DNA from 2 places in the Mycobacterium parmense genome. Region 1 is predicted to be linked to the other one. Evidence: predicted binding sites of a transcription regulator. Region 1 holds the regulator's gene; the other holds the start of a gene.
What was found. Region 1 encodes LexA, which represses DNA repair genes until DNA is damaged. Its sites were predicted from a motif close to CGAACANNTGTTCG; they were not measured.
Positions count from the first base shown of each region.

Region 2: ruvC (crossover junction endodeoxyribonuclease RuvC) is a predicted target of LexA. The motif match lies at 1,351-1,364, and genes of this name have one in related genera.

Region 1 covers NZ_AP022614.1:2,386,138-2,389,539, reverse strand. Annotated here, with positions in the region: gene G6N48_RS10720 (LGFP repeat-containing protein) at 1-1,069, shown strand, start outside; gene lexA (transcriptional repressor LexA) at 1,093-1,794, opposite strand; gene G6N48_RS10710 (LysM peptidoglycan-binding domain-containing protein) at 2,086-2,583, shown strand; gene nrdR (transcriptional regulator NrdR) at 2,680-3,144, shown strand; gene G6N48_RS10700 (peroxynitrite isomerase) at 3,211-3,402, shown strand, end outside.
Region 2 covers NZ_AP022614.1:2,274,511-2,277,912, reverse strand. Annotated here, with positions in the region: gene G6N48_RS10110 (DUF4247 domain-containing protein) at 1-85, opposite strand, end outside; gene G6N48_RS10105 (DUF2617 family protein) at 82-582, opposite strand; gene G6N48_RS10100 (DUF4178 domain-containing protein) at 601-1,221, opposite strand; gene ruvC (crossover junction endodeoxyribonuclease RuvC) at 1,382-1,957, shown strand; gene ruvA (Holliday junction branch migration protein RuvA) at 1,954-2,550, shown strand; gene ruvB (Holliday junction branch migration DNA helicase RuvB) at 2,547-3,402, shown strand, end outside.

The DNA of each region.
Region 1 (3,402 bases):
CTCGCAGCAGTTCACCGGCGGCAAGGTCTCGTGGAACCGGGCGAAGAACACCTATTCCACCGAGCCGGCGAACCTGGCGCCGCTGCTGTCGGGTCTGCAGGTGGCGGGGCAGAGCCAGCCCAGCAGCTCGGCGATGCCCCCGCACGGCAAGAAGTTCGCCTGGCAATGGTGGTGGTTGCTGGTCGCGGTGCCGTTGGTGGCCCTGGTCGCGGTGTCGGCGTACCTGGCGTTCGGCCGGCGTCGCCATCGTCTCGCCGCCGAGGGGCCCGCCTACGCGCCCGACGACGTCGGCTACGAGCCGGCCGTCGACCAGCCCTGGGACCACCGTGACGCTCAGGCATCCGCCGAGCACTTCGCGGCCGCGCCGGAGCAGCAGTCCGACGCCGGGCCGGGGGCGCGTGTCGGCTGGCGGCGCGGAGCCGAGATGTACGGCGGCGAAACCGCTTCCGACGAAGAGGATTACGGAAGCTACTACGACGTCGAGGGGGAGAACCCCGATGCCGTCGACACCGACTCGATACCCATCGTCTCCGACGACGATCTGTCGCAGGCCGGTTATCCCGAGCCCGAGAGCGCCGAGCAAGGCGACTACGCCGACGAAGGCTACCAGGACGCCGAAATCGCCGAAATCCCTTCCGCGCCAACAACTCCCACGACCCCAGAGGCCCAGCGGCGCCCGGAGGACTTCGAAGACCACCGGGAGTCGTACGACGACACCGCGAGCGCCGACGAGACCGGCGCCGCGGCGGTGGGGGCCGTGGCCGCCGGCATGGCGGCGCGGACCGGGCGGCATGCTGCCGCGGACGAGGAATTCGCCGAAGAGGACTCGGAACACCCTGCGGAACCGGGCCGGGCATCGGCCGGCGCGGAGGCCCCGGCCGGTCGTCCGACCATCCACCTGCCCTTGGACGATCCCTATCAGGTTCCCGACGGATACCCCATCAAGGCGAGCGCGCGCTTCGGCCTGTACTACACGCCGGGCAGCGAGCTGTACCACGACACGCTGCCCGAGCTGTGGCTGGCCAGCGAAGAGGTCGCCCGGGCCAACGGCTTCGTCAAGGCCGATTGAGCCCGTGACCCCGGCCGCGGGGGCTAGATCTTGCGGATCACGGTGACGACCTTGCCGAGCACCACGGCGTCGTTGCCCGGTATGGGGTCGAACGCCGGGTTGTGCGGCATCAACCAAACCTGACCGCCCGCCCGCTTGAAGGTCTTGACGGTGGCCTCGCCGTCGAGCATGGCCGCGACGATGTCGCCGTTGTCGGCGACGTTCTGCTGTCGCACCGCCACCCAGTCGCCGTCGCAGATCGCGGCCTCGACCATCGAGTCGCCGACCACCTTGAGCAGGAACAGCGTGCCTTCGCCGACGAGTTCGCGCGGCAGCGGAAAGACGTCTTCGACGGCTTCCTCGGCGAGGATCGGCCCGCCTGCCGCGATGCGTCCGAGCACCGGCACGAAGATGGGTTCCGGCAGGGCGTCCGAGCCGGCGACGTCGGTGACGGGCGCCGCCACGCCGGTGTCGTCGGCGCCGCGGACGTCGACCGCGCGGGGACGGTTGGGGTCGCGGCGCAGATACCCCTTGCGCTCGAGGGTCCGCAGCTGGTGAGCCACCGAGGAGGTCGACGTCAGGCCTACGGCGTCGCCGATCTCCCTGATGCTCGGCGGGTATCCGCGGCTGGTGACCGACTCGCGGATGACGTTCAGGATGGTGCGCTGCCGTTCGGTGAGGGAAGTGTCCACGGAATGCAACCGGCCGGGCGCGACGGTCGATGAGGTGTCACTGCTGTCGCTCATGGCAATGAATGTAGCCGGAGTACCGCGCAGAATCAAACATGTGTTCGACTGGCGTGTCGCGGCGTTCGCCGGCTTGAAAACGGCGCACCAGCGGCGGAATCACAAGTGTGTAACTTTCGCGCGGTTCGGGTAACCAGGCGGCATGGCAGCGACGACGGCGACGAAGTTGTCGGTGGCGTCGTCTAGCGTTTCGCTCGTCCGACACGCTTCGCTCAAATGTTCGGGAATCGAACACACGAGCGACTATGGTCGAACACACGAGCGAGACCAGGCTTGACCGGAGGAACGCAGATGACCACGATTCACACACTCTCACCGCGGACCAGCAGCGCTCGGCGCCCGGTCAACGGTCCGGTGCAGGGGCTCCGCTACAGCCGGGACGGCCTGGCGGTGTCACGGAGGCCCGGCCCGGCCCGGCCGGCCGGCGCGGCCACCCGCTACCACGGCAGCGGGGTGGCGGTGTCCGTCGCGCCGCATCGTCGCAGGCGGCCCGTCGGGCTGGCGGCGACCGCGGGACTGGCGCTGATCGCCGGGCTGATCACCCTCTGGCTGGGTCTTGTCGGCAACCTCGGTGAGGCGCTCAACGGTGACTCGTCGAGTTCCGCGGCCCCCGTTCCCAATCGGCTCGCCGTCGTGCGCGTCGAGGCGGGGGAGTCCTTGCAGGACGTCGCGCACCGCGTCGCGCCGGACGCCCCGGCGCGCCAGGTGGCCGAGCGGATCCGCGAGCTCAACGATCTGCACTCTCCGGCACTCGCCGCGGGCCAGACCCTGATCGCGCCGGTCGGCTGACAACGGTGGTCCCCGTGACGAGCCGGGCCGGCCGGTGCCCTCGGGTACGCTCGCAGTACTGCGTCACCTGATTGTCGGCACGGCGAAGGAGCGGTCATGCACTGTCCGTTCTGCCGTCACCCCGACTCGCGGGTGATCGACTCGCGGGAAACCGATGAAGGCCAGGCCATCCGGCGCCGCCGGTCGTGTCCGGAGTGCGGACGACGCTTCACCACGGTCGAGACCGCGGTCCTCGCAGTGGTCAAGCGCAGTGGCGTCACCGAACCGTTCAGCCGGGAGAAGGTCATCAGCGGGGTCCGGCGGGCCTGCCAGGGTCGCCAGGTCGACGACGACGCGCTGAACCTGCTGGCCCAACAAGTGGAAGACACCGTGCGCGCGGCGGGCTCGCCGGAGGTTCCCAGCCACGAGGTCGGGTTGGCCATCCTGGGGCCGCTGCGCGACCTCGACGAGGTGGCCTACCTGCGGTTCGCGTCGGTATACCGTTCCTTCTCCTCCGCAGAGGACTTCGAGCGCGAGATCCAGGCGCTGCGCGCGCACCGCGAGGTCTCCGCGCCCGGCTAGGCACGACGGCCCGTCTCCTGCGCAGGCCCGTGGGGCCTGCTGCGTCGCCGGGCTAGCCTGAAACTCATGCCCCCCGACTTGCATCCCGACCTCGCTGCGCTGGCTCCACTGCTTGGGACGTGGTCCGGCCACGGTGCCGGCAAGTATCCGACGATCGAGCCCTTCGACTATTTCGAGGAGGCCGTGTTTTCCCATGTCGGCAAACCGTTTCTGGCCTATTCGCACAAGACGAAGGCGGTGGCCGACGGCAAGCCGCTG
Region 2 (3,402 bases), 110 kb from region 1:
TGAGCAACACGATCCCGAACACCAGGCACACGGTCGCGGCGACCGCCAGCCCGGCGGCGATCACGAACAGGCGGTTGCGGCTCACGGGCGCCACCGGCTGGCCGTGCGGACGATGTCGCCGCCCGAGCGCCCCGGATACAGGTGCCAGGTCTGCCACCGCCACCCGCTGCCGTCGGGCTCGGCGGCCAGCGCGGTCAGCGCGGCGTCGTCTCCGGGGAATGTCCCGCCGAGCCACCCCCGGCGCTCGCAGCGCTCGCGCAGGGCGGCCGCGATCCGGCGGAACGCGGCCCGGTCGTAGGTGTCGGTCCGGGATTCGAGAAGGTAGCCGGGTGCGCCGGTGCGCGCCGGCAGGTCGGTGCCCAGCTCGCGGGCAACGCAGGAGACCTGCTCACTGAACCGGCCCGCCGCATGCTCGACGGTGACGACGTGGGAGGCGCCGAGCACCCCGAGCCGCAGCGCGCCGCCGGCCGGGTGAACCAGGCGGGAGGCGGCCAGCGGGGCCGGGGCGGGGGTGTTGAGCGCGAGCCCGAGGTTTTGGCCGCAGACGTCCGTCGGCGTCACGACGAGCTGATGAAGCGGCACCGAGAGGTCCCCCGAGTCCTAGGCCGACGGCGGAGGCGCCGGGTAGACGGTGAGCTCGCCGGTCAACACGGGCTTGCCCGTCGACACTTCCCACGGGGTGTCCGGGGCCCAGCGCTCGAACGAGAGCAGGGCGCTCCCGTCGGCGTCGGCGCAGTCGATGAACTCCATCTCCCCGCCCGCCGGCAGGCCCGTCGTGCCCTCGGTGGTGTAGGAGGCGCGACCGCGCTCCGTCTCGTGGAAGGTCACGCCGTCGACGACGTACGGGCCGCCCGGCTGCAGGTCGAGGCCTTTGCGGCTGACCCACATCGCGAGCTCGAGGCGCCCGTCGTCCTCCTCGACGCTGAACCACAGCGGCTGGTCGCCGCCCTCGAGCAGGTGCTCCCACCACACGAACGGCCCCTCGCGGTAGGTGACGGACCCGCGGACGACGTAGTCGATGCCGCCGTAGCTGACAATCGCGCCGGGGCCGAGTTGCCGCGGGCCGAACTGGGGCATCGCGTTGAACGCCAGCGGGTCTGTGCGCCCGGGCGTCCGGCCCGCCCTCCCGCCGGGTCCCCGCGGCCGCCGCAAAGCGACGACCAGGACCACGACGGACGCGATGAACAGCACGGCGGCGACAACGACCAGCAGCGTCCCCATGCGCACCCTCCGGGTCGGGCAAACAAGCGCCTTAAGATAACAGCATTTTGTGGGCCGGGGGGTCGGGAAAGAAGCGGCCCCGCGGCCGCGTGTCCTGTCCGGCGGCGTCGAGGCGGCCCGTTACGCTATCGAACAGCTGTTCTAGAGGTGGGAGCGGGCAATGCGGGTGATGGGCGTCGACCCCGGGCTGACCCGATGCGGGCTGTCGGTGATCGAGAGCGGTCGCGGGCGCACCGTCGTCGCGCTGGACGTCGACGTGGTGCGCACCCCGTCGGACGCGCCGGTGCCCCTGCGGTTGCTGGCCATCAGCGACGCCGTCGAGCACTGGCTGGCCACGCACCAGCCGGACGTGGTGGCCATCGAGCGGGTGTTCTCCCAGCACAACGTGACGACGGTGATGGGCACCGCGCAGGCCGGCGGCGTGGTCGCGGTGGCGGCCGCCAGGCGCGGCATCGACGTGCACTTCCACACGCCCAGCGAGGTCAAGGCCGCGGTCACCGGCAACGGCGCCGCCGACAAGGCGCAGGTGACCGCGATGGTCACCAAAATCCTTGCGCTGCAGGCTAAACCGACACCGGCCGACGCGGCCGACGCGCTCGCGCTGGCCATCTGCCACTGCTGGCGGGCGCCGATGATCGAGCGGATGGCCGCCGCGCAGGCGCAGGCCGCGCGGCAGCGAAACACCTACCTGGCCAAGGTCGCCCAGGTCGAGGCCAAGCGCGGGGCCGCCCGGTGATCGCCTCGGTGCGCGGCGAGGTGCTCGGCATCGCGCTCGATCACGCGGTGATCGAGGCGGCCGGCGTCGGCTACCGCGTGAACGCGACGCCGTCGACCCTGGCGACGCTGCGAACCGGCACCGAGGCCAGGCTCATCACCGCGATGATCGTGCGCGAGGACTCGATGACGCTCTACGGGTTTCCCGACACCGAGACCCGCGACCTGTTCACGACCCTGCTGTCGGTGTCCGGGGTGGGCCCCCGGCTGGCGATGGCCACGCTGGCCGTGCACGACGCCGCGGCGCTGCGCCAGGCGCTGCACGACGGCGACGTCGCCGCGCTGACCCGGGTGCCCGGCATCGGCAAACGCGGCGCCGAGCGCATGGTGCTGGAACTGCGCGACAAGATCGGTCCCGCGACCGGCGCGGCGCCGGCGAGCGCGGCGACCAACGGCCATGCGGTGCGCGGTCCGGTGGTGGAGGCCCTGGTGGGTCTGGGCTTCGCGGTGAAGCAGGCCGAGGAGGCCACCGACAAGGTGCTGGCCGACGATCGCGACGCCACGACGTCCGGTGCGCTGCGGGCCGCGTTGTCTTTGCTGGGGAAGTCGCGGTGACCGAGGACGACGACGAGGACCCCTACGCCGACCGCGACGTCTCCCCGACGCTGGCCGTCGGCGAGGGCGACGTCGACGGCAGCCTGCGGCCGCGGACCCTGCAGGAGTTCATCGGCCAGCCGCGGGTCCGCGAACAGCTGCAGCTGGTGATCGAGGGCGCCAAGAACCGCGGCGGCACACCCGATCACATCCTGCTGTCCGGCCCGCCGGGGCTGGGCAAGACGTCGCTGGCGATGATCATCGCGGCCGAGCTCGGCTCCTCGCTGCGGGTGACGTCGGGTCCCGCGCTCGAGCGGGCCGGCGACCTGGCCGCGATGCTGTCCAACCTGGTCGAGCACGACGTGCTCTTCATCGACGAGATCCACCGCATCGCCCGGCCCGCCGAGGAGATGCTCTACCTGGCCATGGAGGACTTCCGCGTCGACGTGGTGGTCGGCAAGGGGCCCGGGGCGACGTCGATCCCGCTGGAGGTGGCACCGTTCACGCTGGTCGGCGCCACCACCCGGTCCGGCGCGCTGACCGGCCCGCTGCGCGACCGGTTCGGCTTCACCGCACACATGGACTTCTACGAGCCCGCCGAACTCGAGCGGGTGCTGGCCCGGTCGGCCGGCATCCTGGGCATCGAGGTCGGCGCAGAGGCCGCCGCGGAGATCGCCCGGCGCTCGCGGGGCACCCCGCGGATCGCCAACCGGCTGCTGCGCCGGGTCCGCGACTTCGCCGAGGTGCGCGCCGACGGCGTCATCACCCGCGACGTCGCCAAGGCCGCGCTCGAGGTCTACGACGTCGACGAGCTGGGCCTCGACCGGCTGGACCGGGCGGTGCTGACCGCGCTGACCCGCAGCTTCGGCGGCG